Regions from separate parts of the Citrobacter sp. Marseille-Q6884 genome, predicted to be linked through region 1. Evidence: predicted binding sites of a transcription regulator. Region 1 holds the regulator's gene; each other region holds the start of a gene.
The links. The regulator LexA, encoded in region 1, represses DNA repair genes until DNA is damaged. The targets are predictions, from matches to a motif close to TNCTGTATGTACATACAGNA.
Positions count from the first base shown of each region.

Region 2: the regulator LexA is predicted to act here: its motif matches at 10,785-10,804, upstream of sbmC (DNA gyrase inhibitor SbmC).
Region 3: the regulator LexA is predicted to act here: its motif matches at 5,000-5,019, upstream of umuD (translesion error-prone DNA polymerase V autoproteolytic subunit).

Region 1 is NZ_CAMDRE010000001.1:1,441,365-1,453,943, reverse strand. It holds gene alr (alanine racemase) at 1-229, opposite strand, end outside; gene dnaB (replicative DNA helicase) at 444-1,859, opposite strand; gene N7268_RS06895 (quinone oxidoreductase) at 1,941-2,924, shown strand; gene pspG (envelope stress response protein PspG) at 3,161-3,403, opposite strand; gene dusA (tRNA dihydrouridine(20/20a) synthase DusA) at 3,536-4,534, opposite strand; partial or broken gene N7268_RS06880 (cupin domain-containing protein) at 4,641-5,128, opposite strand; gene zur (zinc uptake transcriptional repressor Zur) at 5,244-5,762, shown strand; gene N7268_RS06870 (CsbD family protein) at 5,807-6,016, opposite strand; gene dinF (MATE family efflux transporter DinF) at 6,151-7,470, opposite strand; gene lexA (transcriptional repressor LexA) at 7,635-8,243, opposite strand; gene N7268_RS06855 (diacylglycerol kinase) at 8,353-8,721, opposite strand; gene plsB (glycerol-3-phosphate 1-O-acyltransferase PlsB) at 8,893-11,313, shown strand; gene ubiA (4-hydroxybenzoate octaprenyltransferase) at 11,374-12,246, opposite strand; gene ubiC (chorismate lyase) at 12,259-12,579, opposite strand, start outside.
Region 2 is NZ_CAMDRE010000001.1:3,082,394-3,094,972, forward strand. It holds gene hisG (ATP phosphoribosyltransferase) at 1-57, opposite strand, end outside; His leader region at 105-227, opposite strand; gene hisL (his operon leader peptide) at 203-250, opposite strand; gene N7268_RS14580 (SDR family oxidoreductase) at 424-1,242, shown strand; partial or broken gene N7268_RS14585 (LysR family transcriptional regulator) at 1,284-2,268, shown strand; gene yoeI (membrane protein YoeI) at 2,431-2,493, shown strand; gene plaP (putrescine/proton symporter PlaP) at 2,483-3,841, shown strand; gene sbcB (exodeoxyribonuclease I) at 3,920-5,344, opposite strand; gene phsA (thiosulfate reductase PhsA) at 5,744-8,017, shown strand; gene phsB (thiosulfate reductase electron transport protein PhsB) at 8,032-8,610, shown strand; gene phsC (thiosulfate reductase cytochrome B subunit) at 8,607-9,374, shown strand; gene dacD (serine-type D-Ala-D-Ala carboxypeptidase DacD) at 9,525-10,697, shown strand; gene sbmC (DNA gyrase inhibitor SbmC) at 10,821-11,288, shown strand; gene N7268_RS14630 (FUSC family protein) at 11,396-12,454, shown strand.
Region 3 is NZ_CAMDRE010000003.1:201,112-208,443, forward strand. It holds gene N7268_RS24605 (Tn3 family transposase) at 1-2,906, shown strand, start outside; gene N7268_RS24610 (IS110 family transposase) at 2,903-3,925, shown strand; gene N7268_RS24615 (hypothetical protein) at 4,282-4,785, opposite strand; gene umuD (translesion error-prone DNA polymerase V autoproteolytic subunit) at 5,039-5,455, shown strand; gene umuC (translesion error-prone DNA polymerase V subunit UmuC) at 5,455-6,720, shown strand; gene N7268_RS24630 (DNA replication terminus site-binding protein) at 6,870-7,332, shown strand, end outside.

The sequences.
Region 1 (12,579 bases):
GCAGTATGGGTTGCGTGATCCCACCCGCTCGCAGTCGCAGGGCCTCTTCCAGACGCGCGACGCCAAAGGCGTCGGCATCGGGGAGCGTCCGCGCGGTCTCTAACAGACCGTGTCCGTAAGCGTTCGCTTTCACGACCGCAACCAGTTTGCTGGCGGGCGCCAGTTCACGCAGACGTTGCAGGTTGTGTCGCAGAGCGCGGCGGTTAATGACTACTGTTGCCGCTTGCATTTGTATTCCTTAATAAAAGAATCGCCTAAATCATTCGTGTTGCAGGACAAAAACGCTCTGACGTTTTTGAACAGCGCCTGCGCTGGCCCCGAAGGGGCGAGGACGCAGTCCGAGTTACGCGACAAGCCTGAGAATCCCCGGGAGCTTAGTAAACTAAGTGACCGGGGTTAACGGGCGTAGTCAACGCATCTGCAGCATGAAGGATGACGGAGATTTATTCGTCGTCGTATTGTGGGCCAGCATAGTTATCAAAGCGTGACCACTGGCCGTTAAATGTCAGGCGTACCGTACCGATGGGGCCGTTACGCTGCTTACCAATAATAATTTCTGCGATACCTTTGAGGTCGCTGTTCTCGTGATAAACCTCGTCACGATAGATAAACATGATCAAATCCGCATCCTGCTCGATGGAGCCAGATTCACGCAAATCGGAGTTAACCGGACGTTTATCAGCACGTTGTTCCAGTGAACGGTTAAGCTGTGACAGCGCCACAACAGGAACATGAAGCTCTTTCGCCAGTGCTTTCAGCGAGCGGGAGATTTCGGCGATCTCCAGCGTACGGTTGTCGGAAAGCGACGGTACGCGCATCAGTTGGAGGTAGTCAATCATGATAAGTCCGATACCGCCATGCTCGCGGGCGATACGTCGCGCGCGGGAGCGCACTTCCGTCGGCGTCAGGCCGGAGGAGTCATCAATATAAATGTTGCGCTTCTCAAGCAAAATACCCATGGTGCCGGAGATCCGCGCCCAATCTTCATCATCCAGTTGGCCGGTACGAATTTTGGTCTGATCAACACGCGAAAGCGAGGCCAGAGAACGCATCATAATCTGCTCTGAGGGCATCTCAAGAGAGAATATCAATACCGGTTTATCCTGCAACATCGCCGCATTTTCGACGAGGTTCATTGCAAATGTCGTTTTACCCATCGACGGACGCGCCGCGACGATAATCAGATCGGAAGGCTGCAAACCCGCCGTCTTCTTATTGAGATCGTCATAACCGGTATTAACTCCGGTGACGCCATCGTGCGGCTGCTGGAACAGTTGTTCGATACGCGCGACGGTGGCATCCAGCACGTCGGCGATGTTTTTCGGACCTTCGTCCTTATTGGCGCGACTTTCTGCGATTTTAAAGACGCGGGATTCTGCCAGATCGAGCAAATCCTCGCTGGAACGTCCCTGCGGATCAAAACCCGCATCGGCAATTTCATGGGCAACAGAAATCATATCGCGGACGACAGCACGTTCGCGCACGATATCAGCATAAGCGCTTATGTTCGCCGCACTTGGCGTATTTTTAGATAACTCCGCCAGGTAAGCAAAACCGCCGACGCTGTCCAGTTGCCCCTGAACCTCCAGCGACTCTGCGAGCGTAATCAGGTCGATGGGCTTTCCCATCTCCTGCAAACGGTGCATTTCGGTAAAAATGTGACGGTGCGGGCGGGTATAAAAATCTTCCGCCACAACGCGCTCAGCCACATCGTCCCAGCGTTCGTTATCCAGCATTAAACCGCCCAACACCGACTGTTCCGCTTCAATCGAGTGCGGCGGCACTTTCAGCCCGGCAACCTGCGGATCGCGGTCACGAGCATCAGTCTGTTGTTTGTTGAAGGGTTTATTTCCTGCCATAGTGAATGGAGTTACCGAGATAAAGAATGGGTCGAAAGATTACCATATAAGTAGACCCTTACGATACGTTCTGGAGGATGCATGGCAACACGAATTGAATTTCACAAGCACGGCGGCCCTGACGTACTAAAGACGGTTGAATTTACGCCGATTGACCCGGCAGAGCATGAAATCCAGGTCGAGAACAAAGCGATCGGCATCAATTATATCGACACCTACATCCGTAGCGGGCTGTATCCGCCGCCTGCTTTACCCAGTGGTCTGGGCACCGAAGCGGCTGGCGTCGTCAGCAAAGTCGGCAGCGGCGTCACGCACATTAACGTCGGCGATCGCGTGGTCTATGCACAGTCTGCTCTCGGCGCTTACAGTTCAGTGCATAACGTTCCTGCCGAAAAAGCGGCCATCCTGCCCAATGCCATTTCGTTCGAACAAGCCGCCGCCTCCTTCCTGAAAGGGTTAACCGTATTTTATCTGTTACGCAAAACCTATGAGATCCAACCGGGTGAACCGTTCTTGTTCCACGCGGCGGCGGGCGGTGTCGGTTTGATTGCCTGCCAGTGGGCAAAAGCGCTGGGGGCAAAGTTGATTGGTACCGTCGGCAATGCACAAAAGGCGCAAATTGCTTTACAGGCCGGGGCCTGGCAAGTGATTAACTACCGGGAAGAGAACATTGTTGAGCGAGTGAAAGAGATTACCGGCGGTAAAAAAGTGCGGGTGGTTTATGACTCCGTGGGCAAAGACACCTGGGAGGCCTCGCTGGATTGTCTGCAACGCCGGGGGCTGATGGTCAGTTTCGGCAACGCTTCCGGGCCCGTGGCCGGCGTAAACTTAGGTATTCTGAACCAGAAAGGTTCGCTGTATGTGACGCGTCCTTCTCTTCAGGGTTACATCACCAATCGCAACGAATTGGCAGAAGCCAGTAACGAGCTGTTCTCACTGATTGCCAGCGGCGTGATTAAAGTCGATGTGGCGCAAGGACAGACGTTTGCGCTGAAAGACGCGCAGCGGGCGCATGAAGTACTGGAGAGTCGTGCAACGCAGGGGTCGAGTTTGCTGATCCCGTGATTCACAGCGCCGACGTCCCCAAACGCATTCAAGCAGCCAGTGCACCTGCGGTGTGAATGATGGCGGGGGAGAAAGAATTAGGGCTTCCCGCAGGAAGCCCTTTCTTTTTTTAGTTCGGCTGTATGTAGGGTACAGCTCGATGAATTCGTTAACGGCGCAATAGTGACAGATTTGATAATCAATTCCTATTTGGTTCTAAAGGCAAAGTTGCATGTTGTGACGAACCGCTCAATACCTTAGTAAAACCGGCGGTTATTGCGCTGATACTGTGGGACTTTTGGCGATTTTATCGCCTTGATTACCCACACCACCGCCACGGCCAGGAGCAGCCAGGGTAATAACTTAATCATTAACGCAAACAGTCCGCCTAAAAACATCACTGCGGTGGCCACCATTAATGCGGCCAGTACCCCCAACAGTGATACGCCGGTGACCATCAGCATGATAAAAAAACCAATGACAAAAAGTAGTTCCAGCATGATGCTCTCCCATAATGAATGCTGCTCACATCATTACAAAAACCATGCCAAAATTAATTCATTGATTTATAAACAAAACGCTCCGCGACAGTGCGCAGAGCGTGGTGAAATTGACTAACTTTTAGTGAGAAATTAACGCTTATCTGCAACGAGCTTCAGTGCATGTTCCAGCACGTTAATATCAGCCCCGGCTTTATGCGCATTTTCGCTCAGGTAACGACGCCACTGACGAGCCCCAGGGATCCCCTGAAACAGTCCAAGCATATGGCGGGTAATGTGCCCCAGATACGCACCCTGGCTCAGTTCACGCTCAATATACGGATACATGGCACGCACCACGGCAACAGGATCGGCATCGGCAGTCGCTGCCGCAAAAATTTCGCGGTCCACAGACGCCAGAATGCCGGGGTTTTGATAGGCTTCACGCCCTACCATTACGCCATCCATATGTTGCAGATGAATTTTCGCTTCTTCCAACGATTTAATGCCGCCGTTGATCGACATCGTCAGATGCGGGAAATCGCGTTTCAACTGATACACACGGGCATAATCCAGCGGCGGGATCTCGCGGTTTTCTTTCGGGCTTAGCCCGGAAAGCCAGGCCTTACGAGCATGGATGATAAACATCTCACACTCCCCTTTTCCGGAGACCGTATTGATGAAATCACACAAAAATTCGTAGCTGTCCTGATCATCGATACCAATACGGGTTTTGACGGTGACCGGGATCGACACCACATCACGCATCGCTTTGACGCAGTCAGCGACCAGTTGCGCATTGCCCATCAGGCAGGCGCCGAACATACCATTCTGTACGCGGTCCGAAGGGCAGCCCACATTGAGGTTGATCTCATCATAGCCACGCGCTTCGGCCAGCTTCGCACATTGTGCCAGCGCAGCGGGATCGCTACCGCCTAACTGAAGTGCGACCGGATGCTCCTCTTCGCTGTACGCCAGATAATCGCCTTTGCCATGAATAATTGCCCCGGTGGTCACCATTTCGGTGTAGAGCAACGTTTGGCTGGAGAGTAAGCGCAAGAAGTAGCGGCAATGTCTGTCCGTCCAGTCGAGCATCGGCGCGATTGAAAAACGATGAGCAGGAAAAGCGGTAGACTGAGATTCAGGCAGCATGGCGAATAATCAAGCATCCGGTTAAAAAAGGGGCGCTACTATAGCACAGACCGTGACGATAGTGCGTCACCTCGTCGCGGATACCCACTACCTCCTCCAGAAAACGCTACTTCCGCCCCGGTTTACCGTCATGCGAGCCAAAAAACTGCGGCGGATGGTCAACCCAACGATCCTCACGTGTCGCCGCATAGACCGGATTCAGCGGGTAGTAGATACGATTGTCTTTTTTGTTCGCTTCACCGACGACCAGCAGGCGCACCTCTTCACTGGTATTGTTGATAAACGTGTGGCACACGCCGGTTCCTGCCGGAAAACCCACGCTGTCTCCGGGCTCCAGCTTCCATAAATAACCGTTAATCCAGGCCTCAGGATAACCTTCCAGCACGTAGATAAACTCTTCTTCATCGCTTTCAGCATGCGGATACGAAGTGCGGCGACCGGGCGGCAATCGTTCGTGGTGAATACCGAGTCGTCTTAACCCCAGCTTGCGGGCAAGCGGCGCGCCAATCGAAAAAAGCTCATTGCTATCGGGATACGTAGAGTCATCGGCCCCCTCCACGTCACGCCAGTGGCGAATACAATAGGTCTTTTCATTTTTATTTTCCAGTATTGCGATGCGTCAGGTATAGCACACGGCGGGGGATCTCGGCGTTTTAAGCAGAATATGATAAAGTAATGAATCACCCTTCCATGTAAATCGAGGCGTCAAATGGACAAAACCACCACGCAAGAGCTATTAGCCCAGGCTGAAAAACTCTGTGCGCAACGTAATGTGCGGCTCACACCGCAACGCCTCGAAGTGCTGCGTCTGATGAGTCTCCAGGAAGGTGCTATCAGCGCTTATGATCTGCTTGATCTGCTGCGGGAAACCGAGCCGCAGGCCAAACCGCCTACGGTTTATCGTGCGCTCGATTTCTTACTGGAACAAGGTTTCGTGCACAAGGTGGAATCCACCAACAGTTATGTCCTTTGCCATTTGTTCGATCAGCCGACCCACAGCTCAGCCATGTTCATTTGCGACCGTTGTGGCGTAGTAAAAGAAGAGTGTGCCGAAGGCGTGGAAGACATTATGCATACGCTGGCAGCCAAAATGGGATTTGCCCTGCGTCATAACGTCATTGAAGCACATGGGCTCTGTCCGGTTTGTGTGGAAGTAGAATCATGTCGCCACCCGGGCGAATGCCAGCATGACCACTCTATTCAGGTGAAGAAGAAAGTCGGGCGTTAAGCGGGGGAGCGTACATCCTTGTACTCTCAGACGGGAGGGATTAATTACCAGCGGTAATCGTTGCGTTTTTCCCAGCTATCGACCTCTTTCTCCGCCTGATCTTTCGCATATCCATAACGTTCCTGGATTTTACCTACCAGTTGGTCGCGTTTACCTTCAATGACCGTCATATCATCATCGGTCAGTTTGCCCCATTGCTCTTTCACTTTACCTTTCAACTGTTTCCAGTTACCACCGACTTCGTCTTTATTCATCATCAAGTCCTCATCGTTAGGTTGTGAATAGCGAGAGTGCTAAGCCCAGACACATGATGTTTTGCTGAGCGTGAGAATAAGTGTAGTCGGTGATTCCGGGAATTATTTACTATTCAGAATTTTTAACCGTCCCGTCAGGCAAACCAGGTGCCATTACGCCAGTGACGCCGCCAGATGAAAGCCAGTGAAAGTCCACGCAGCGCCAGGAATACGGCCAGTGCAAGCCATAAACCGTGGTTTCCCAGTAACGGTAACGCCAGTAACGTTAAGGCAAACCCCGCCGCTGCAACAGCCATGCTGTTACGCATTTCGGCTGCTCGCGTTGCACCAATAAACATACCGTCCAGCAGATAACACCAGACGCCCACCAGCGGTAAAATAACCTGCCAGATAAGATAGCGATCGGCCAGTAGCTGAATCTGAGGCAGTGAGGTCAATAGCGCGATAATGTGTTCGCCGAACAGGGCATACATCAACGAAAACAGTATTGCCACAATCCCCGACTGACGACAGGCCGCCCGCCAGACATCCAGTAACTGACTGCCATCTCGCGCGCCATAAGCCTGACCGGAGTGTGCTTCCACTGCATAGGCAAACCCGTCCAGCGCATAGGCGGTGAACGTCAGCAGTGTCATCAGCACGGCATTGACCGCAATAATCTCGCCACCAAGACGCGCGCCCAGCACCGTGATGGCACCAAAGCAGAGTTGCAGTAGCAACGAGCGCAGCATGATGTCGCGGTTAAGCGCCAGCAGACGGCGAAAGTTGCCGCGCCAGGCAAGCTTCAACATCGCCAGCGAGACGCCACGGAGGTGGAGTACCTTACGCACCATCAGCAGGCCAATCAGCAACGTGGCATATTCGGCAATCACCGTCGCCAGCGCAGCGCCCTGGACGTTCATGTGCAGACCCATCACCAGCCATACATCGAGTACAATGTTGAGAATATTACCGACAATCAGCAGGATAACCGGCGCACGTGCGTACTGGACGCCCAGTAACCAACCGAGTAGCACCAGATTTGCCAGCGAGGCGGGCGCACTGAGCCAACGGATTTCCAGGAAGCGGCGAGCCTGTTCCAGAACGGCCTCGCTACCACCAACGATGTGCAGCGCCAGATCGATAATTGGCGTACGAAACAGCGCGATCGCCGCCCCGGCGCCCAACGCCAAAATGAGCGGTTGTACCAATGCTCGCGCCAGCGCCTGCGGATTTTTCGCGCCGAACGCCTGGGCGGTTAGCCCGGTGGTACTCATGCGTAAAAAGAGCAGCAGCATAAAGAGAAAACTGGTCGCAGTCGCACCGACGGCGACACCGCCAAGATAGACAGAACTCTCCAGATGACCAATCACCGCAGTGTCCACCAGCCCCAGCAGGGGAACGGTGATGTTGGAGAAAATCATCGGTAAGGCGAGGCGCCAGAGAGCTTTGTCGGAAGAGGTAAAGAAAGGCATGCGGGAAAGCCTGAGAAGGAGTTAGAAAAAAGACGTGAGATTGCCAGATGACGGCGTAAATGCCCTATCCCGGCGTTTTTCATGTTTCACAGGCCCGATAAGCGTCGCGTCATCGGGCATGTTGCCGGATAGCGGCGTAAACGCCCGATCCGGCCTGCAGAAAATTACAACCATTCACCGTTACGAATAACGCCAACCGCCAGCCCTTCAATGGTGAAGCTTTGCTCGCGCAGGTCAACGACGATAGGTTTGAACTCGCTATTTTCAGGCAGTAATTCAACTTTATTGCCTTGCTTTTTCAGCCGCTTAACCGTCACTTCATCGTCAATACGCGCGACAACCACCTGGCCATTACGCACATCCTGGGTTTTATGCACAGCCAGTAAATCGCCATCCATAATCCCGATATCTTTCATCGACATCCCACTGACGCGCAGCAGAAAATCGGCGTTCGGTTTGAACAGTGAAGGATCAACCTGGTAATGGCCTTCGATGTGCTGCTGTGCCAGAAGCGGTTCACCCGCCGCAACACGACCGACAAGCGGTAATCCCTCTTCTTCTTCCTGCAGCAGGCGAATACCACGCGATGCACCAGAAACGATTTCCAACACACCTTTACGCGCCAGCGCTTTAAGATGTTCTTCAGCCGCATTTGGGGAACGGAACCCCAAACGCTGCGCGATCTCCGCACGCGTCGGTGGCATACCTGTCTGGCTGATGTGATCCCGAATGAGATCAAACACCTCTTGCTGCCTGGCCGTTAACGCTTTCATTCCGCCCCCTGGGTGTATATACAGTTATGCTGTGAGTATATACAGCTAAAGGTGATTTTGGAACCGCAAACTGCACAAAAAACAGGAGATTTGTGAAGTTTTGGAATCCTTATCGAAAATGTGACCACAACAGGATGCCCCAGGTGATCAGGGCGACAAAAATAGACAGCAGCACCGCTGCCGACCCCATATCTTTCGCCCGACCAGAAAGCTCATGGTATTCAGAGCCAATACGGTCAACCACCGCTTCGATAGCGCTATTCAGAATTTCAACGATCATCACCAGCATCACCGAACCAATCAGCAGCACGCGGGTAATGGCGTCAACATCCAGCCAGCAGGCGATTGCAACGCCCAGCAGGACGGCAACGCTTTCCTGGCGAAACGCGGCTTCATTGATCCAGGCGGCGCGAAAACCTTTCCAGGAATAGCCCGCTGCTTTGATAATTCGAGTGAATCCAGTGGTATTATTAGCCATCAAAAGAACCTTTTTACATTATTAGCGTCAATGTCGTTGTACCGTTTGCCTTTTTATTTCAGGGTGGATACAACGCAGCGCGAAGTATGACGGGATACACCAGAAATTCACTAAACTTTCTGATATCCTTGCAGCGCATTTGCATTATTAACCAGAGGCTTTACATCGTTTATGTCCGGCTGGCCAAGAATTTACTACAAATTACTGAATTTACCATTAAGCGTACTGGTAAAAAGCAAGTCTATTCCGGCGGATCCCGCTCCGGAATTGGGGCTCGACACCTCTCGTCCCATTATGTACGTCTTACCGTACAACTCAAAAGCGGACTTGCTCACGCTACGCGCCCAATGCCTGGCGCATGATCTTCCTGATCCCCTGGAACCGTTGGAAATCGACGGGACTCTGTTGCCGCGCTACGTGTTCATCCACGGCGGCCCGCGTGTCTTCACCTATTACACGCCAAAAGAAGAGTCCATCAAGCTGTTCCACAACTATCTCGACCTTCATCGCAGCAATCCTGATCTGGATGTGCAGATGGTGCCGGTATCGGTGATGTTTGGCCGCGCTCCCGGACGCGAGAAAGGCGAGGTGAATCCGCCACTGCGCATGTTAAACGGCGTCCAAAAATTCTTTGCTGTCTCCTGGCTGGGTCGCGACAGTTTTGTCCGCTTCTCCCCTTCAGTCTCCTTGCGCCGCATGGCAGACGAGCACGGCACGGATAAAATTATTGCGCAGAAACTGGCGCGTGTGGCGCGTATGCACTTTGCCCGCCAGCGTTTAGCCGCTGTGGGTCCGCGTCTTCCTGCCCGTCAGGATCTGTTTAATAAGCTGTTGGCTTCAAAAGCGATCGCGCGTGCGGTAGAAGATGAAGCGCGCAGTAAAAAAATCTCCCACGATAAAGCGCAGCAAAATGCTATCGCGCTGATGGAAGAAATTGCCGCGAACTTCTCCTATGAGATGATCCGTCTGACAGACCGTATTCTGGGTTTCACCTGGAACCGACTGTATCAGGGCATTAACGTTCACAATGCAGAACGTGTTCGCCAGCTGGCGCATGACGGCCATGAAATCGTCTACGTACCGTGCCACCGCAGCCATATGGACTATATGCTGCTGTCGTATGTGTTGTATCACCAGGGGCTGGTTCCGCCGCACATCGCCGCAGGGATTAACCTGAACTTCTGGCCAGCGGGTCCCATCTTCCGTCGTCTGGGTGCGTTCTTTATTCGCCGTACCTTCAAGGGCAATAAGCTCTACTCCACCGTCTTCCGCGAATATCTGGGCGAGTTGTTCAGCCGCGGCTACTCGGTTGAGTACTTTGTTGAAGGCGGACGTTCACGTACCGGTCGCCTGCTCGACCCGAAAACCGGCACATTGTCGATGACCATTCAGGCGATGCTGCGCGGCGGTACACGCCCAATCACGCTGGTGCCCATCTACATTGGCTACGAGCACGTGATGGAAGTGGGTACGTACGCGAAAGAGCTGCGTGGCGCGACGAAAGAAAAAGAGAGCCTGCCGCAAATGCTGCGTGGCTTAAGCAAGCTGCGTAATCTGGGTCAGGGCTACGTCAACTTTGGCGAGCCGATGCCATTGATGACTTACCTGAATCAACATGTCCCGGAATGGCGCGAATCTATCGATCCGATCGAATCCATTCGCCCGGCCTGGCTGACGCCGACGGTAAACAACATCGCTGCCGATCTGATGGTGCGTATTAACAACGCGGGCGCGGCCAACGCCATGAACCTGTGTTGTACCGCGCTGCTGGCTTCCCGTCAGCGTTCTCTGACCCGCGAGCAATTAACCGAACAGCTCGATTGCTACCTGAGCCTGCTGCGCAACGTACCTTACGCAGCGGATGCGACTGTTCCTGCACAGAGCGCCAGTGAATTGATCGACCACGCTTTGCAGATGAACAAGTTTGAGGTCGAGAAAGACACCATCGGTGACATCATCATTCTGCCGCGTGAACAAGCGGTACTGATGACTTACTACCGCAACAATATTGCGCACATGCTGGTGCTGCCTTCACTGATGGCGGCGATTGTGACGCAGCACCGTCGTATTTCACGTGCTGCATTGCAGCAGCATATTGAAGCGCTGTACCCGATGCTGAAAGCAGAGCTGTTCCTGCGCTGGGAGCGTGATGAGCTTGCAGGGGTAATTGACGAACTGGCGAATGAAATGCTGCGCCAGGGCCTGATCACCCTGCAGAACGACGAGCTGCATATCAATCCAGCGCACTCCCGTACGCTGCAACTGCTGGCGGCTGGTGCTCGCGAAACGCTGCAGCGCTACGCCATTACCTTCTGGCTGCTGAGTGCGAACCCGTCCATCAACCGTGGCACGCTGGAGAAAGAGAGCCGCACTGTGGCTCAGCGTCTTTCTGTCCTGCACGGTATTAACGCGCCGGAATTCTTCGATAAGGCGGTGTTCAGTTCTCTGGTGCTGACCCTGCGCGACGAGGGATACATCAGCGATACGGGTGATGCGGAGCCAGCAGAAACGATGAAGATCTATCAGATGCTGGCCGATCTGGTGACATCGGATGTGCGTTTAACCATTGAGAGCGCAACGCAGAGCGAGTAATCAAAAAGCCGGTCGAAAGACCGGCTTTTTTGTCAGGGTGAGTTGCCAGAGGGCACTACGTCAAAGGTGCCAGTAGCTCATCGCCAGTCCTAAAAACAGAACCAGACCAACATAGTTATTGTTCATAAATGCTTTAAAACAGGCATCCCGTTCACGGTCAACAATCAATTTCTGCTGATACACAAACAGTGCGCCCGCCACCAGCAGAGACCAGTAATAACCGAAGCCCAGCCCGTTCAGCCAGCCAATCAGCGCCATCAGCGCCAGTACGCCAACCTGCAGAATACCGATAATCAGTTTGTCGTACCGACCGAACAGAATCGCGGTTGATTTAATACCAATCTTCAGATCATCATCGCGGTCTACCATCGCATACTGCGTGTCATAGGCCACTGCCCAGAGAATGTTGGCGAGGAACATCAGCCAACAGCTCAGCGGGACTGACTCGCTCACGGCGGCGAACGCCATCGGGATAGACCAACCAAACGCCGCGCCCAGCACCACCTGCGGCAGATGCGTGTAGCGCTTCATGAAAGGGTATACCCACGCCAGCGCCAGAGCAGCAACCGACAGCAAAATGGTCATCGTGTTTAGCGTCAGCACCAGCAGGAAAGCCAGCAACACCAGTACGACAAACAACGTCCGGGCTTCTTTCTCCGTGACCGCACCGCTGGGCAGCGGGCGGTTCGCCGTTCGTTTGACATGCCCGTCAAATTTGCGATCGGCATAATCATTCACCACGCAGCCGGCGGCACGCATTAACCAGACGCCAGCGACAAATACAGCCAGGATCCACAATTGTGGCACGCCAGGGGTCGCCACCCATAGCGCCCACAGCGTCGGCCAGAGCAGCAGTAAGGCGCCGATTGGCTTATCCGTACGCATCAAGCGGTGAAACGCCAGCAGCTTATTCTGCGTCAGACTCCACTCCATCTTTATTTCCTCTCAATACAACGGCGATGCAGGTAAAAAAAGCTCGGTAAGCATCAGCGGCTTACCGCTCAGACGCAAGCGGGAACGACGCCCCCACAGCGCTGCATCGCGACCAATCTCAATAAAATCGCGGGTCAATGTCGATGATGTAAACAGGTAGCGCCCGAGCGGGGTTTTCCCCAGATTTTGCAAGGCCAGCTCAGGGCCGCACAGTGTTGATTCAGGCACCACGGTTCGCCCGGCAAGCCAGGGTTCGCCATCCGCGCATAACAGGATTTCACGCAGCCAGTAGCGGGATTCTTTCGGCAGCAGCGTCAGTTCTTCAGCCACCTC
Region 2 (12,579 bases), 1.6 Mb from region 1:
ATCGCTTAAACGGCCTGATTTCTGCATAGCTATGCGTAAACGGGTATTGTCTAACATTCTTTGTTCCTCGTTATCCTGTCTGATTCAATCTGAGTCGCGCACCAAAAAAAAAGCCCCCGGAAGATTTCTTCCGGGGGCTTTCTCATACGCTCATGCACCACTGGAAGATTGAAATGTCTCCCAGCACACATCGCCTGAAAGACTAGTCAGGATGATGGTGGTGATGGTGATTAAATTGAGCGCGTGTCATAAATTTCTCGATGAATGGTTATTCATTTGATGTCTTTTAACCTAAACCACTTTAGTAACAGAAAGCAAGGGCTTTTTTTGATCATTAATTCATTTCATATTGATACTATAAATTGTCAGTCACCGTAGGCTGGCGTAGCCTTGCGTTATAGGCCAACAGTCAGGAGAGAAGGCATGAAAAAGGTCGCAATTGTCGGGTTAGGTTGGTTAGGCATGCCGTTAGCGATGTCGCTGGCGGCCAGAGGCTGGCAAGTCACCGGCAGCAAAACCACATTGGATGGGGTGGAAGCGGCCCGAATGAGCGGTATCGAGAGCTACTCGTTACGCCTGGAGCCTGAACTGGTCTGTGAGTCAGACGATCTCGATGCGTTAATGGATGCCGATGCGCTGGTGATCACGCTCCCTGCGCGTCGCAGCGGTCCGGGAGAGGGATTTTATCTGCAGGCAATGCAGGAACTGGTCGATAGTGCGCTGGCGTATCGTATTCCGCGGATTATTTTTACCAGTTCGACGTCGGTCTATGGCGATGTACAGGGCACAGTGAAAGAGAACTCGCCGCGTAATCCGAACACGGAAAGTGGTCGCGTCCTGAAAGAGCTTGAGGACTGGCTACATAATTTGCCGGGAACGTCGGTCGATATTTTGCGCCTGGCGGGGCTGGTCGGGCCGGGAAGACATCCTGGTCGTTTTTTCGCGGGTAAGACGGCACCGGATGGGCAGCAGGGCGTCAATCTGGTGCATCTGGATGATGTTGTCTCTGCGATTGCCTTGCTGCTACAGGCACCTAAGGGGGGACACATCTATAATATATGTGCGCCCATGCATCCGGCGCGCAATGTGTTCTATCCTCAGATGGCGCGCTTGTTGGGTATGGAGCCCCCGACGTTCCGGGAGGGCGTGAATAAAGGGAAAGTCATCGATGGTAACCGAATCTGCAATGAGCTTGGGTTTGAGTACCAATATCCTGACCCACTGGTGATGCCGATGGAGTGACACACCAGCAGAGTGCCGCTGTATACCGCCAGGGGGCGAGTATGAAACCACTGCTGGATGTTCTGATCATCCTCGATGCATTAGAGAAAGAGGGCAGCTTCGCGGCGGCGTCGGCAAAATTATTTAAGACGCCGTCGGCGCTGAGCTATACCGTGCATAAGCTGGAGAGCGATCTTAATATTCAACTTCTGGATCGTAGCGGGCACCGGGCCAAATTTACCCGAACCGGGCAGATGCTGCTGGAAAAGGGACGGGAGGTGCTCCACACCGTCCGCGAACTCGAAAAACAGGCCATTAAACTTCATGAAGGTTGGGAGAATGAGCTGGTGATCGGCGTGGATGATACCTTTCCCTTTTCGCTTCTCGCGCCACTCATCGAATCTTTCTATCAACATCACAGCGTGACGCGCCTGAAATTTATCAACGGCGTACTGGGCAGTTCGTGGGATGCGCTTACGCAAGGGCGGGCTGATATTATTGTCGGCGCGATGCATGAGCCGCCTTCGGCGAGTGACTTTGGTTTTGCCCGTTTAGGCGATCTGGAGCAGGTCTTTGTTGTTGCCCCTCATCATCCACTGGCGCAGGAAGCAGAACCATTAAATCGCCGGACGATAAAACGGTTTCGCGCTATTGTCGTCGGGGATAATGCACATTCTGTAAATTTGTCGGGTTCTCAGTTAGTTGATGATCAAGAAGCCATTACCGTTTTCGATTTTAAAACCAAGCTGGAGTTGCAAATTAGCGGTCTGGGTTGCGGTTATATACCGCGCTATCTGGCGCAGCGATTTTTGGACAGCGGGGCGCTTATTGAGAAGACAGTGGTCGCGCAGATTATCTTTGAACCCGTGTGGATTGGCTGGAATGAACAGACCGCGGGTTTAGCAAGCGCCTGGTGGCGAGATGAAATTTTAGCAAATAGTGCTATCGCGGGGGTGTATGCAAATGCGGTTGCCGATAAATCAGGCAGTTAGTGAAAAATATTCTTTAACAGTTGTTTCATTCTCTTGTTATTTCTTACCGATTTAGTGCAAAATACGCCGCTTGCAAAAGATGACATTAACCGACGTTTTAATACGCGTCGGTTATTTTTTTGCATCAAACCAATCATTCATAAAAGAGGCCGGGCTTCGTACCGGATAGATACTTACTAAAAACCGACAGTTGTTGTCGCTGAGGAATTTAAAAAAAATGGGGCAATTTTTTGCTTACGCGACGGTTTTCACCGTAAAGGGGAATGATCATGTCGCATAACGTTACTCCAAACACCTCTCGCGTGGAATTACGTAAAACACTTACGTTGGTTCCGGTTGTTATGATGGGCCTTGCCTATATGCAGCCGATGACGCTGTTCGATACTTTTGGTATCGTTTCAGGCCTCACAGACGGTCACGTTCCGACGGCATATGCCTTCGCGCTGATCGCAATTCTGTTTACGGCGCTGAGCTACGGGAAGCTGGTACGTCGTTACCCTTCTGCAGGCTCTGCGTACACCTATGCCCAGAAATCCATTAGCCCGACCGTCGGCTTCATGGTGGGTTGGTCTTCTCTGCTCGACTATCTGTTCGCGCCGATGATCAACATTCTGCTGGCAAAAATTTACTTTGAAGCCCTGGTGCCTTCGATTCCGTCATGGGTATTTGTGATTGCACTCGTGGCGTTTATGACGGCATTTAACCTGCGCAGCCTCAAATCCGTCGCTAACTTCAATACCGTTATTGTGGTGTTGCAGGTAGTACTGATTGCGGTCATTTTGGGTATGGTCGTTTACGGTGTGTTCGAAGGTGAAGGTGCCGGTACACTGGCCAGCTCACGTCCGTTCTGGTCTGGCGATGCACATGTTATTCCGATGATCACTGGTGCGACGATTCTGTGCTTCTCCTTTACTGGTTTTGACGGCATCAGCAACCTGTCGGAAGAAACCAAGGATGCAGAGCGCGTGATCCCGCGTGCGATTTTCCTGACCGCGCTGATTGGTGGCCTGATCTTTATTGTCTCCACCTATCTGTTGCAGCTGTACTTCCCGGATATCTCTCGCTTCAAGGATCCGGATGCTTCTCAGCCTGAGATTATGCTGTATGTTGCAGGTAAAGCGTTCCAGGTCGGTGCATTGATCTTCTCCACCATTACCGTACTGGCATCCGGTATGGCGGCGCATGCAGGCGTAGCGCGTCTGATGTACGTGATGGGTCGTGACGGCGTGTTCCCGAAAAGCTTCTTCGGGTATGTTCATCCAACCTGGCGTACCCCAGCGATGAACATTATCCTGGTGGGTGCGATTGCCCTGCTGGCAATCAACTTCGACCTGGTGATGGCAACGGCGCTGATTAACTTTGGTGCGCTGGTGGCGTTTACCTTCGTTAACCTGTCGGTGATCTCCCAGTTCTGGATCCGTGAGAAGCGTAACAAGACACTGAAAGACCACTTCCAGTATCTGTTCCTGCCGATGTGCGGTGCGCTGACCGTAGGTGCGCTGTGGGTCAACCTGGAAGAGAGCTCTATGGTTCTGGGTCTGATCTGGGCAGGTATCGGTCTGATTTATCTGGCGTGCGTGACCAAAAGCTTCCGCAACCCGGTACCACAGTACGAAGATGTTGCGTAATAACTGACTATGCTGCGCCTGCTTGCCAGGCGCATCTTATAAACCGGAGCACTGCTCCGGTTTTTTTACATCTGCGTTTTACACAATCTCTTCAGCGTATTGCCAGAGTGATTTCAGCAACATTAGCTTCTCTTTGTTATCAGCATACTGCTGACTCAGCATTTGCAGTTCATTGGCATAATGTTGCAAAAATTCCGGCGTGAAAACCTGACGACGATGTTCCAGCCAGCGCTGCTGTTCCGCCTCATCCAGGGTACCTGGGAAGTTACGGGCGCGATAGTTAAACAGCAGCTTTTCAATGCGCTTGTCTACGAAGGTAATATCCAGCGCCGGTAAATTGCGTGGGTCGGTTTCCAGAACGATTTTCATGGCGGCGCGGTCGGCATCGCTGAAAAAACCGTTATACAGCTGAGCATCCACGTTGTCGGACGGCGCAAAAGGCTCCGCCTCGGCAAAAATAGCGACCACTTTATCGCGCACTTGCGGGTTTTCACGCAGGACTTTTAGGTTATCCAGACAAAGCTGACGGTTAATGCCGAGTCGATCCGCATCCTCCGGGCGCAGCGTATTGGCTTGCGCCAGAACAGGGCACTTATTGATGTGTACCAGTTTAACCGGCACAGCGGCATTATCCCCCAGGTCAGCTTTCGCAGTGTAAAGCCGCTCACGCAGGGTGTCGCTATCCAGCTCCAGCAGGGGTGAGATATCACCGGCTAAATCGACCATGATAACCGCATTGCGATTCTCAGGGTGCCAGGCCAGCGGCGCGACCCAACTGGTGTTACCGCGCCATGCCCCGAACATGCCGGAGACATGCACCAAAGGCTTCATTTGCGGGACATCGATCAGCGCGGCCAGTTTGTGCTTGTTACGGTGGCTATAGAGATAGTCAAACAAGCGTGGCTGACGAGATTTAACCAACTGCGCCATCGCGATGGTCGCGTACACATCAGCCATCGCATCATGGGCGTTGGCATGTTCGATGCCGTTCGCTTTAGTTAAATGCTCCAGGCGAAAACTGGGTAAACCATCGTCATTTTCCGGCCAGTTAATTCCTTCAGGACGCAGGGCATAGCAGGCACGCATGACATCCAGTAAATCCCAACGAGAATTATCGTTCTGCCAGCTCCAGGCATAGGGATCGTAAAAATTGCGATAAAGGATATTACGCGTCACTTCATCATCGAAACGCACATTGTTGTAACCCAGGATACAGGTTTTCGGTACGGTAAAAAGTGAGTGGATGCGTGCGGCAAAGGCGGCTTCGTTTTCTCCCTTTTCACGCGCTTCCTGGGGTGTAATGCCGGTGATCAGCACGGCTTCAGGTTGTGGCAGATAGTCGTCTGCAGGCTTGCAATAAAAGACTTCGGGTTCACCAATAATGTTGAAATCGCTATCCGTACGGATAGCCGCAAACTGCGCGGGTCTGTCCAGTGCCGGATGGGTACCAAAGGTCTCGTAATCGTGGAAGAGAAAAGTCGGAAGTTGCTTACCGTCAGTCATTGTTTAGTTATGTCCGGGATCAATTTAGCGCTCGTCTAAGAATACCAAAAATGCACGAGGTAATCAGCAAAGCGATTATCCTTCCTGAGGAACGGTCGCATTAAAATTGAGATGAACAAATATTTATTAAAAATGGATTAATTATTTCAGCCCGCCAGAGAAAATAACGGAAATAAATTATGTTGAAGTTCAGGTATTTTTAATGACCTGAGTGAGAACTATTATTGTTATTTTTACGGTTAACTGTTGTGTTCTGGAAGTTTTAAAAGTCTTTTATAAACAATGGGTTTTATTTCTTTGTATTTGCAGTGAAGCATTGTAATGAAATGTGAGTGAGGTTAAAAATTAATAATTTAAACGCCATATAATTATTGGATATATCTAATAACAGGAGGTTATATGAGTATTAGTCGGCGTAATTTTTTGCGCGGAGTGGGGATTGGCTGCTCCGCTTGCGCAATAGGCAGTTTCCCACCTGGCGCACTGGCGCGAAATTCGCCCGAGAGCATTAAAGGCAAAACAGCGCTCACGCCAAGCTTGTGCGAAATGTGTTCTTTCCGCTGTCCCATTCAGGCGCAGGTCATTAATAATAAGACCGTTTTCATCCAGGGGAATCCCAATGCGCCTCAGCAGGGCACCCGGGTTTGCGCCCGAGGGGGCAGTGGTGTCAGTCTGGTGAACGACCCGCACCGTATTGTTAAACCGATGAAACGCACCGGACCTCGCGGCAGCGGAGAATGGCAGGTCATCAGCTGGCAGCAGGCTTACAAAGAAATTGCCGAAAAAATGGGGGCAATAAAAACGCAATATGGCCCACAGGGCGTTGTCTTCTCTTCCAAATCCGGCTCGCTTTCTGGCCATTTGTTTCAACTTGCTACGGCCTTTGGTTCACCCAATACCTTTACTCACGCCTCGACCTGTCCTGCCGGAAAATCCATTGCCGCTAAAGTGATGATGGGCGGCGATTTAGCCATGGACATTGCTAATACCCGTTATATGGTGTCTTTTGGGCATAACCTGTATGAAGGTATTGAAGTTGCCGATACGCATGAGCTGATGACCGCTCAGGAAAAGGGCGCGAAGATGGTCAGCTTCGATCCACGCTTGTCCGTATTTTCCAGTAAAGCGGATGAGTGGCATGCCATTAAGCCAGGGGGCGATTTACCGGTACTCATGGCGATGTGTCACGTCATGATTAAAGAAAATCTGTATGACGCGGCATTCGTTGAACGCTACACCTCGGGATTTGCACAACTGGCGGAGGCGGTACAAGAGACCACGCCAGAATGGGCACAGACGCTTGCTGATGTCCCTGCTGATGTCATCGTTCGGGTCACCCGGGAAATGGCAGCCTGCGCGCCTCGCGCTATCGTCAGTCCTGGGCACCGCGCCACGTTTTCTCAGGAAGAGATCGACATGCGGCGGATGATTTTCACGCTCAATGTGCTGCTTGGAAACATTGAGCGCGAAGGTGGGCTGTACCAGAAAAAAGGAGCCGCTACCTACAACAAACTGGCAGGCGAAAATGTGGCTCCGGTGCTGGCAAAACCTGACGCCAAATTACCGAAGCCCGCTGCGCAACGTATTGATATGGTTGCCCCACAGTTTAAATATATCGCCGCGGGCGGCGGGGTGGTACAGAGCATTATTGATGCTGTGCTAAATCAGACGCCTTATCCCGTGAAGGGATGGATTATGTCCCGCCATAACCCATTCCAAACCGTTACCTGTCGTCCCGATCTGGTCAAAACCGTCGAACAGCTGGATCTGGTGGTCAGTTGCGATGTTTATTTAAGTGAAAGCGCCGCCTACGCCGACTATCTGTTACCCGAATGTACTTACCTGGAACGCGATGAAGAAGTCTCGGATATGTCCGGGTTGAATCCGGCTTATGCGCTGCGTCAGCAGGTGGTGGAGCCGATTGGCGACGCACGTCCGAGCTGGCAAATCTGGAAGGAACTTGGCGAACAGTTAGGACTGGGGAAATTCTATCCGTGGCAGGATATGCAGACGCGCCAGCTGTATCAGCTTAATGGCGATCATGCCCTGTCTGCGGAACTTCGTCAGAAAGGCTATCGGGAGTGGGGGGTACCGTTGTTGCTCCGCGAGCCTGAGCTTGTACGCCAGTTTACCGCCCGGTATCCCGGCGCCGTGGCTGCGGACAGCGACGGCACCTATGGCGAGCAACTCCGCTTCAAATCCCCGTCAGGCAAAATCGAACTCTATTCCGAAGAGCTGGAGTCCTTACTGCCCGGCTACGGCATTCCACGCGCCCGCAATTTCGCGCTTAAAGCTGACAGCGAACTCTATTTCATCCAGGGCAAAGTGGCTGTGCATACCAACGGTGCAACGCAATATGTTCCTTTGCTGAGTGAACTGATGTGGGATAACGCGGTATGGATACACCCGAAAACGGCAAAAGAAAAAGGGATTAAAAACGGCGACGATATCTGGCTGGAAAATGCCACCGGAAAAGAGAAAGGCAAGGCGCTGGTCACGGCGGGTATTCGACCCGACACGCTGTTTGTTTACATGGGATTTGGCGCCAAGGCAGGGGCCAAAACGGCTGCGACAACGCATGGCATTCATTGCGGTAATTTACTGCCGCATGTGACCAGCCCGGTTTCCGGTACGGTGGTCCACACCTCAGGCGTCACGCTGAGTCGGGCATAAGCAAGGAGAACGTTATGAATCACTCAACAAACCCTTATGTCATGCTGCATGACGAGAAGCGCTGTATTGGCTGCCAGGCGTGTACCGTTGCCTGCAAGGTTCTTAATGATGTACCGGAGGGATACAGCCGCCTGCAGGTGCAGATCCGTTCACCGGAAAAGGAACCTGAGGTCCTGTCTCACTTTCAGTTTGTCCGTGTGTCCTGCCAGCATTGTGAAGATGCGCCGTGCGTCAGTGTCTGCCCAACCGGCGCCTCTTTCCGTGATGAAAATGGCATCGTGCAAGTGGATAAATCCCGCTGTATTGGGTGTGACTATTGCGTCGCTGCATGTCCATTCCATGTTCGCTACCTGAATCCGCAAACGGGAGTGGCCGACAAATGCAACTTTTGTTCCGATACCCGTCTGGACGACGGTCAGTCACCCGCTTGTGTTTCTGTTTGTCCAACGGATGCGTTGAAATTCGGTCGTCGTGACGACCCTGAGATACAGCACTGGATCAGTCAAAAAGAGGTTTACCGGCAGGAGGACAAACGAAGTGGTGCGGTGAGTCTGTATCGGCGTAAAGAGATCCATCAGGAGGAAAATGTATGAATTCTATCTGGGGAGCAGAGCTTAACTATGCGCCAGACTACTGGCCGTTGTGGCTTATCTATGCGGGTGTTCTCATCCTGTTAATGATTGTGGGACTGGTCATGCACGCGCTGTTACGTCGAATGCTGGCCCCTAAAACTGCGGCCGGAGAAGAACATCGTGATTACCTTTATTCGTTAGCGGTTCGTCGCTGGCACTGGGGTAATGCGTTGTTATTTATCCTGCTCCTGCTGAGCGGCTTGTTTGGCCACTTCTCTGTCGGACCAGTGGCGTTGATGGTGCAGGTACATACCTGGTGCGGCTTTGCATTACTGGCCTTCTGGGTTGGCTTTGTGCTGATAAACGCCACCAGCGGAAACGGTTGCCACTATCGCGTGAGGTTTAATGGGCTCATCTCACGCTGCTTGCTGCAGACGCGTTTTTATCTGTATGGGATCATGAAAGGCGAGGCGCATCCTTTTGCGGCGACGGCAGAGAGTAAATTTAACCCTCTGCAGCAACTGGCCTATCTGGCCATCATGTATCTCCTGGTGCCGTTGTTAATCATCACCGGTTTGCTGTGTCTTTACCCGCAGGTTGTCGGCACAGGCCCGATAATGTTAGTGCTGCATATGGCATTAGCCATCGTGGGCATCCTGTTTATTTGCGCACATATTTACCTGTGCACTCTGGGTGACACCCCAGGGCAAATCTTTCGCAGCATGATCGATGGTTACCACCGCCATCGTAGCCATCACGCCGAGACTGCGCCGAGGAAAGGCTAACAGGAAGTGTAATTTCCTCTTCAGACTTATCTGATACGATCAACTTACAGCAAGAAAATGTGCCTTATGTCACATTTTCTTGCAATTTATCCATGTTTGTTCGTCAGAACTTCCGTAAAAAGAACGGCTATTTCTCCTATTCCTGAGGACATGCTGTTGAAACGCCGTTTGTTTATTACTGCTTCCCTACTCGCGATGAGTCTTTCTTCCGCATTTGCGGCAGACACCCCAAGTTTTGCTCCCCAACCTCCCGCAATTGAAGCTGGTGCCTGGGTGCTTATGGATTACACCACGGGGCAAATTCTTACCGCAGGTAATGAACACCAGCAGCGTAATCCCGCCAGCCTGACCAAACTGATGACCGGCTATGTTGTCGATCGCGCTATCGACAGCCATCGCATCAGCCCGAGTGATATTGTGACTGTAGGGCGGGATGCATGGGCAAAAGATAATCCGGTGTTTGTTGGCTCATCCTTGATGTTTTTAAAAGAAGGCGATCGCGTGTCTGTGCGTGATTTAAGCCGCGGTTTGATTGTCGATTCGGGTAATGATGCCTGTGTCGCGCTGGCCGATTATATCGCCGGTGGGCAGGCTCAGTTTGTCACCATGATGAACAGCTATGTTCAAAAACTGAAACTGCAGGACACGCATTTTGAAACCGTACATGGGTTGGATGCGCCAGGCCAGCACAGTTCGGCCTATGACCTGGCCGTATTATCCCGGGCTATTATTCACGGTGAGCCTGATTTTTATCATATGTACAGTGAGAAAAGTCTCACCTGGAACGGTATCACGCAACAAAACCGTAATGGATTGCTGTGGGATAAGACCATGAACGTCGATGGATTGAAGACGGGACACACATCCGGCGCCGGATTTAACCTGATCGCTTCTGCCGTTGATGGACAGCGGCGATTGATTGCGGTTGTCATGGGGGCTGAGAGCGCAAAAGGGCGTGAAGAGCAGGCGCGTAAGCTGCTGATGTGGGGACAACAGAACTTCGATACGGTACAGGTGTTGAGTAGTGGGAAGCAAGTGGGCACCGAGCGGATCTGGTATGGCGACAAAGAACAAATCAGCCTGGGAACGGAACAAGATTTCTGGATGGCGCTCCCTAAAGCGGAAATCCCAAATATTAAAGCCAAATACGTGCTCAATAAGAAAGAGCTGGTTGCCCCCATTGCCGCACATCAACGTGTGGGTGAGATAGAACTCTATGACAGAGATAAAATTGTTGCACACTGGCCACTGGTTACGCTGGAGTCGGTGGGTGAAGGCGGCGTCTTTTCGCGTCTGAGCGATTATTTTCACCATAAGGCGTAATGTTTCCTTATTTCCCTGACTGGCAAGAGTGCGAATCTGCTCACATAATAATCACTATTTCCTTGTGGCCGTAATAGACAAAAATTACACTGTATATAATTACAGTGTAATTGCGGAGGTTATATGGAGTACGAGATCAAGCAGGTTGATAAACGCAGGATTGCCGGTTTTCACATGGTTGGGCCATGGGAAGAAACGGTAAAACAGGGCTTCGAGCAACTGGTGATGTGGGTCGATGGGAAGCAGATCGTGCCGCTGGAGTGGATTGCCGTCTACTATGACAATCCCGATGTTGTTCCGGCGGATAAACTCCGTTGCGATACCGTGGTTTCCGTGCCTGAGAACTTTTTTATCCCGGAGAACAGTGAAGGGGTGATCCTGACAGAACTGGCCGGTGGTGAATATGCGGTTGCCGTTGCCCGCGTTGAGAATCATGACTTCGCGACACCATGGTATGCCTTTTTTAACAGTCTGTTGCAGGACGCAACGTACCAGATATCCGCCAAACCCTGTTTTGAAGTTTATATGAACAACGGTATGGAGGACGGTTACTGGGACATTGAGATGTACGTACCGGTGCAGTCGAAGTAACTGTTTTTTGTGTAAATCAGGATGAAAGTCCTGTACATGACGGTGATGTTTTCACTGAAAAAGCAGGTACAATTCTGTTCTTTGCCATTCCCTGACGGAGTGCATGAGTGCGTGCAGATAAGTCGCTGAGCCCGTTTGAAATTCGCTTGTATCGTCATTATCGCGTTGTGCATGGTATTCGCATCGCACTGGCGTTTCTTCTCACTTTCCTGCTGGTTCGCCTGCTGAACATCCCTGAAGGTACGTGGCCTCTGATCACGCTGGTCGTGATCATGGGGCCTATTTCATTTTGGGGAAACGTGGTTCCCCGCGCGCTTGAACGCATTGGCGGGACGATCCTTGGCGCTGCGCTTGGGCTGGTGGCATTACGACTGGAACTGATTTCGCTTCCACTCATGTTGATATGGTGTGGGGTGGCGATGTTTTTGTGCGGCTGGCTGGCATTAGGGAAGAAACCGTATCAGGCGCTGCTGATTGGTATTACGCTTGCTGTTGTGGTGGGGGCACCCGCTGGCGACATGAATACGGCGTTATGGCGTGGTGGCGATGTTATTCTGGGGTCGCTACTAGCAATGTTGTTTACCGGGATCTGGCCGCAGCGTGCGTTTATACACTGGCGCATTCAACTGGCGCATTGCGTCACGGGATATAACCGTGTCTATCAGGCAGCATTGTCGCCGAACTTGCTCGAACAACCTCGACTGGATAAGCATTTACAGCAGTTGCTGAGTGAAGTTGTCAAAATGCGTGCGTTAATCATTCCTGCCAGTAAAGAAACTCACATCCAAAAATCGATATTTGAGGCTATTCAAACGGTGAACCGCAATCTGGTTTGCATGCTTGAGCTGCAAATTAATGCGCTTTGGGCAACACGGACCAGCCATTTTGTGATACTGAATGCTCAAACGCTGCGTGAAACCCAGCATCGAACCCAACAGGCGTTACTGACAATCACTCATGCGTTATATGAGGGCAATCCCCAGCCTGTGCTTGCCAATACGGAAAAACTCAATGACACCGTGGCTGAACTGCGCCAGCTCATTGATGAGCATAAAGGTGATAATGTGGCCGAAACGCCCATTCATAGCTACGTCTGGCTGAACATGGAAATGGCGCGACAACTGGAGTTACTCTCTCATTTAATCTGCCGCGCATTGCGCAAATAAAGAGCAAGTGAGGGGATTGACTCTACTGCTGCTTCGATTCAGCAAAGATTAAGGGTATGATACTGAAAAAGGCTAAAACCATTGGTAACGACGATGGGTTTACCCTCGATAATTCAGGTTTCAAC
Region 3 (7,332 bases), on a different contig from region 1:
TTCTTTGCTATCTGAAAAATGTTGGCTTTGCCCCGGATAAAAAAATCCCACCCTCTGATGCACTGCTGAAACATATCGCCAGCAGGCTAAATCTTACCGGTGATCTCTGGCCTGCTTACCTTTCCGGCAGGGATACGACCCGGCGCGAGCATTTAACCGAACTGTACCGCTATCTTGGCGTGAAGGCATTTACCGGCAAAATACAGCAGGACTGTATTACACACCTGCTGTCGATGGCGACGCGTACTGATAAAGGTATTCTCCTGGCCGAAGAGATGCTGGTCTGGCTCCGGCAGAACAACGTAATAATCCCCGCGATTGATGTCGTGGAGCGTACCTGTGCTGAGGCCATGGCAGGCGGCGATAAAATCGTATTTCAGACTCTGAATGCCCCGTTAACTCCGGCTCACAGGGATGCCCTGGATCGTTTACTTGAGTCATCGGATAATCAGTCTTCCAGGCTGACATGGCTTCTGCAACCGCCGGGTAAAATCAATGGTAAGAACTTGCTGCAACATCTTGATCGGCTCAGCAGCGTTGAATCGCTGGCATTACCGGAAGGTATAGATCGTACCATTCACCAGAACCGGTTGCTGAAACTGGCGCGGGAAGGCCGGAAGATGAGTAGCCGTGATTTGACCCGATTTTCAGCAACCCGGCGTCATGCGATCCTGGTGTGCGTGCTGGAAGAAGCCAGAGCCACACTGACAGACGAAGTGATTGAGTTGCATGAGCGAATGCTGAACAGCCTTTTCAGCAAAGCCAAAAGAACACAGGCAGAGCGCCTTCAGCAGACCGGAAAGCTGATCCAGTCAAAACTGAGGCAGTACATCGATGTCGGTCAGGCGCTGTCTGATGCCCGCGATTCCGGTGACGATCCATGGCTCGCAATAGAAAATATACTCCCATGGCCTGAATTTGTCGCCAGTCTGGAGGAAACACGCCATCTCGCCAGAAAAAATAATTTTGACCCGCTGCATATTATTACCGAGAAATACAGCATATTACGGAAATATGCCCCACGCATGTTATCCACTTTACAGTTAGTCGCAACCCCGGCAGCGCAACCTCTGGCTGATGCGCTGGTTGTGATCAAGGATATGTACCTGAAGCACTCACGTAAAGTTCCGGCGACTGCGCCGCTTGAGTTTGTCCCTGAAAGCTGGCACAGGGTGGTGATTACACCTGCGGGTATTGATCGGCAGTATTATGAATTTTGTGCGCTCAGCGAGCTTAAGGGAGCGTTGCGCTCCGGGGACATCTGGGTTAAAGGCTCACGGCGCTACAAAAATTTTGATGATTACCTCATTCCCGAAAAGGACTTTGACAAACTCACTCCGGCGCTGCCACTGCCCGTATCTGCTGATTACCATGAGTACATTACCAGCCGTATGACCCTGCTTCAGTCCAGACTTGAAGAGGTCAATGCCATGGCAGCCCTTGGTGAACTGCCCGATGTGGAAATTTCCGACAGGGGCGTAAAAGTCTCTCCGCTGGATAACTGCGTACCGGCGCAGGTTTCACCGCTGGCAGAGCTGGTTTACAGCATGCTACCGCGCCCTAAAATCACGGAAATTCTCGATGAGGTAAACGGCTGGACGACGTTTACCCGACATTTTTCGCATATAAAAAATGACATTACCCGTCCCGATACCCGCCTGCTTCTCACCACCATTCTTGCGGATGGCATCAATCTTGGCCTGACCAAAATGGCAGAAGCCTGCCCCGGGAGTACCAAATCATCACTTGAAGATATTCAGGCATGGTACATCCGCGACGAAACCTATTCAGCCGCCCTTGCAGAACTGGTAAACGCGCAGGGGAAAAGGCCGCTGGCGGCATTCTGGGGAGACGGGACAACATCATCATCAGATGGACAGAATTTCAGAACAGGCAGCACTGGCCGCTACGCAGGACAGGTTAACCCGAAATATGGGCAGGAGCCCGGACGACAGTTTTATACCCATATTTCGGATCAATACAGCCCGTTTTACACCTGCATAATAAGTCGGGTCAGGGATTCAACCCATGTTCTCGATGGCTTGCTGTACCACGAAAGTGACCTGAAAATCAGGGAGCATTACACCGATACCGCGGGTTTCACCGATCATGTCTTTGCCCTGATGCATCTGCTGGGATTTGCGTTCTGTCCGCGAATCAGGGATCTCCATGACAAGAAGCTGTTTATCAAAGGGAAAGCAGACCAGTACCCGGCGCTTCAGTCACTGATATCAACGACCAGCCTGAACCTGAAAGAGATCGAAATTCACTGGCGTGAAGTGTTGCGTCTGGCAACCTCGATAAAGCAGGGAACAGTGACGGCATCCCTGATGCTGAAAAAGCTTGCCAGCTACTCAAAGCAAAATGGACTTGCCAAAGCACTGAGAGAAATTGGCCGTATTGAACGAACGCTGTTTATGATCGACTGGTTCCGCGATCCGGCACTTCGTCGGCGGGTCCAGGCGGGACTGAATAAAGGAGAAGCCCGTAACGCGCTGGCGCGCGCGGTATTCCTGCACCGTCTGGGTGAAATCAGGGATCGTAAACCGGAAAATCAGAGCTATCGCGCCAGTGGACTGACGCTGCTGACGGCAGCTATCTCGCTGTGGAATACCGTCTATATGGAAAGAGCGGTCGATGCCCTGAAGCGTAAAGGGGTGAAGATCAACGATCAATTGCTGTCGCATTTGTCCCCGCTAGGCTGGGAGCATATCAATCTGACAGGCGATTATATCTGGAAAAGCAACCGGATACCGGCTTCCGGTAAGTTTCGTCGGTTGAGACCCGCTAAAGTCGAAAGGTCAAAAAATAGCCTTAACGAATGGAAGGGACTTCCCCTGATTATGCGCCTGATTAACTCTTGTGCAATCATGGGGTACACATCGTCCCGGAGGAATTCGTTATGACTATCACGACTGTCGGTATCGATCTTGCTAAAAATGTGTTTGCTGTTCACGGTGTTGATCAAAATGGTAGAACTGTTCTGGTTAAGCCTAAAGTATCGCGTGCTGCACTTCCTGAGTTAATTGCAAGTTTGCCTCCCTGTGTTATCGGGATGGAAGCATGCTCCGGGGCTCACTACTGGGCAAGATTGTTTCGGCAGTATGGTCATGAGCCACGTCTGATGGCTGCTAAGTTTGTATCGCCTTATCGTATGGCCGGAAAATCAGGAAAAAATGATGCAGCTGATGCTCAGGCTATCTGTGAAGCTGTTCGTCGTCCGCATATGCGGTTCGTACCAGTGAAAGACGAAAGCCAGCAGGCCATGCAGTGTTTACATCGTACCCGTCAGGGTTTTATCGAAGAGAAAACAGCAACGTATAATCGTCTGCGAGGATTGATATCTGAATTCGGTGTCATCGCGCCACAAAGTGCTGATGCCCTGCGCCACATGGTTTCTGTGCAGAAGAGCTCTTTACCGCTTCAGGTTCAGCAATGTGTTGATGATTTGATGGAACACGTTGATCGCATTGAAGCTAACATCACTGAATATGACCGAATTTTGTCCCACATAGCCAAAACAGATCATCGCAGTCAGCGGCTGATGGAGCTAAAGGGCGTTGGTCCCACAACGGCCTGTGCACTGGTCGCCAGTATCGGTAATGCACATGATTTTAAAAATGGACGTCAACTGGCAGCCTGGCTGGGGCTGACGCCATCACAATACAGCAGCGGGGGAAAGTCGAAACTCGGCAGGATCACAAAAGCCGGTGATTCGTATCTGCGAACGCTTCTGGTTCAGGGGGCTCGTTCAGTGCTTATTGGCGCCGGGAAAAGGACTGACTCATTCAGCCGTTGGGTTTGTATGTTGGTTGAGCGCAGAGGGTACTGGCGGGCTGTTGTGGCCATCGCCGCCAAAAATGCGCGGCTGTGTTGGGCATCACTACATTACGGTGATGATTTCCGGCTGTACTCAGTCAACTAAAGCTCGAAGCTGTATAACCATCTGACCTGCAATTCGTTGATGATAAAGGGTTAGACCCCGTGAGGCCTATCTGGCTATTGTACAGGATATACGTATCCGCTTAACGAACAAGAACCTCACGCGCGTCTTTCATCAGGGCCCGAATCGATGACGATTCATCATGGCCGTTTATAGTACCGCAGTCTCTCCCCTTTATTTTTACTGAAGAGCAGACAGAAACCATAAATACCGGCTTTGACATGCCGGGGAAGTCCTTATAGTACAATAATTTTCGATATCCAAACTGACCCCAAGTAAGGACGGTCGCGCCTGTGGTGGTTTTATCTCCGTGGAGCGCCTGGCCCCGGCCATAATTGTTAGTTCGATACCCCATGAGTCACGCCTCCGGGTATTGCCAGAAAGTCGGGGGCTTCAGCCATACCTTTGCGCGATAACAGCACTAATCTGTCCTGCGGGGTCGAGACAATTTCATCCCCGTTATCCAGTACGCTGCCCACCAGCGCGAGCCCTTTCTCGAAGTGTGTAGCTTTCTGGCCAGCGCTTGAAACAATCCGTGCAGATGAACCATCGGTATAAGTGACTGCATCACCCTCCACTGCGATTTTGACCATTTGACCGTTGCCTAGATCCATAACCCTGGCGCTATCAACAGCGGTTACGACACCACCTCGCGCAGTCAGGCTTCCCTCGACCGCAACACGCCAGATTGCTGTTACCGGGTGTTGGCGATCCCTTTCAGCGTTCTGCTCAATAATTTGTCGAGCATCCACATCCATTGCGGCCAGATCAGCGTCAGAGAAAGGGGATTTGTCAAAGTCGGCCAGCATTTGTTGAGTTGCTTCATTTGTAAACTGCTTCATCGTTATTACTCCTTATAAAATGTACGGATAAATTCCGAATTGTATACGAAGTAAGCACGAGTAAATTCTGAAAATGAACTGAGGAATCATATGGTTGCAATTTGTTATGTGCAGTTACCCACTTCTGGACAAGTGATAAGAAAAACCTGAAGAGTGATAGCGGAAAATAACTTTCGGAAAAGGAGGTGCGAAAATTCCTGGCTCCTGTCTATAATACTGTATGGATATACAGCACCACGAAGAGCAGAGCATTATGAAACTTATCCCAGTGACACAACAATCACCAGGCCAATTCCCGTTGTTCGTTGAGCCTGTCAGCGCAGGTTTCCCTTCAGTCGCTTCCGATTATGTTGATGAATTTATTGATCTAAATACTCACCTCATCAAACATCCATCTGCAACCTACTTCTTACGAGTAACAGGTTCATCGATGGTAGAGGCACGTATTCACGAAGGCGATCTGGTCATCGTGGATAGCTCACTTGAGGCGAAAGAGGGGGATATTGTGATTGCGACCGTTGATGGTGATTTCACCATTAAGCGGTTGCAGCTAAGCCCGGCTCCCGCGCTACTGCCAATGAATAGCCGGATGTCACCGATCTATCTGAAAGAAGGCGAAGAACTGGCCATTTTTGGCGTGGTGACCTTCATCGTGTACAAGGCCTTGTGATGTTCTGCCTGGTGGATTGCAACTCATTTTACGCCTCCTGCGAGAGAGTCTTTCGGCCCGATCTGGTGAACAAGCCAATTGTATGCCTTTCGAACAATGATGGCATGGTCGTGGCACGTTCAGCGGAAGCTAAAAAATTAGGTATCCAGAATGGTGACGTGTACTTCCAGAAGAAAGCATTCTTTGAAGCTAACGGTGTACATGTTTTCAGTTCTAACTATGCCTTGTACGCGGAGATCTCCCGTAGGGTGTGTGAGACATTATTTAAATTCTCCAGTAATACTGAGGTCTACAGTATTGATGAAGTTTTCCTTTCGTTTGAAGGAATGCAGAAAAATTATAATTTTGATGACTATGGAAGAGAAATAAAGAAAACCGTATTAAAGAGCACCCATATACCCGTGGGGGTGGGCATATCGACAACTAAAACTTTGGCAAAACTAGCAAATAAAGCTGCAAAAACATGGACTAAAACAGGCGGAGTGGTTGATCTCAGCAGTCCAGAAAGACAACGTAAATTATTGCCATATATTGACGTAAGCGATGTCTGGGGGGTGGGCCGGAGATATGCCACCAGACTGAACAGCATGGGCATCAGGACTGCTCTCGATCTGGCCAATGCGCCAACATCGCTTATCCGTAACACATTTGGAGTCGTACTGGAGCGAACGCAGCGCGAATTGAATGGCGAGTCCTGCATAGCCCTGGAAGAGGTGAGGAAGGTTAAGCAGCAGATCATCAGCTCGCGTTCATTCGGCCAGAAAATAGAGCACTACGAAGCAATGCACCAGGCGGTGTGTGAGTATGCCGAACGTGCAGGCGAGAAGCTGCGCGAAGAGAAGCAATACTGTCGCTGCATAACGGTTTTTATTGGCACAAGTTACTATTCGAAAACGGCCCCTTACAGTGGCCAGCAGACAGTCAAGCTGGAAAACCCCACCGCCGATACCCGGGAAATCATTGCGGCTGCGGTCGCAGGGCTCCGGCATATCTGGCAGGAGGGATACCGATACCATAAAGCCGGAGTGATGCTATCTGACTTTTATGATAGCGCCACCAGCCAGCTCGATTTGTTTGGTGAGAACCGACTCTTTGCCAATGGTGAAGCGTTGATGGGCGTGATGGATAGAATTAACCGGTCAGGTCGGGGGAAATTATGGTTTGCGGGCCAGGGCATCGACAAAGACTGGACGATGCGGCGGGAGTTATTGTCACCATCCTATCTCACTAACATTAATGAAATCCCTCGCGTCAGGATTGGCTAATCAGCAGTGAAAACTTCATTCGTCATCGATAAAATTCGTCTGTAAACAAAACGAACTTGATATACTCGGTTTCGCTTGTTATGAGTATGTATGTACATACAGTCCTCCGTGCAGCGGAGGGAGTTTAGAGCCCTTTTTCGGGGATAGAAATGAATATCTCAACAACTTTCCAGACGCTGGAGAGCGAGATCACACAACTTCGTGGAGTGCTGGGTTCCCGGCTTCCGCTCAAGGCGAGTGTCTGCGTCCTGCCAGCCGTTGCTGATGGCGAAGAAGATATGGCCATCGAACACATCATGCCTGAGCTGAAACAGGGACACGATGCTGTCCATGCTGCCTGCGCGGCATACGCTGACCTGCATATCAGGGATGGCTATTCGCAGAAGTCCGCTCGGCGCACTACCGGCGTATTATGGTACGACAATACAGATGCGGAATTCTCTCAGCTGGTTACCCGTTTGGTGACATCCATCAACCAGCATAAAGAGAGCATTCAACGCCACATCATCGAAAACTACGGTGGTGATCGCCGACCGGAATACATGCGCTTCAACGCGCTGCATAGCGCCTGCCCTGGTGTCATGACCCTGCATCTCTATCGGCAGCTGCGTA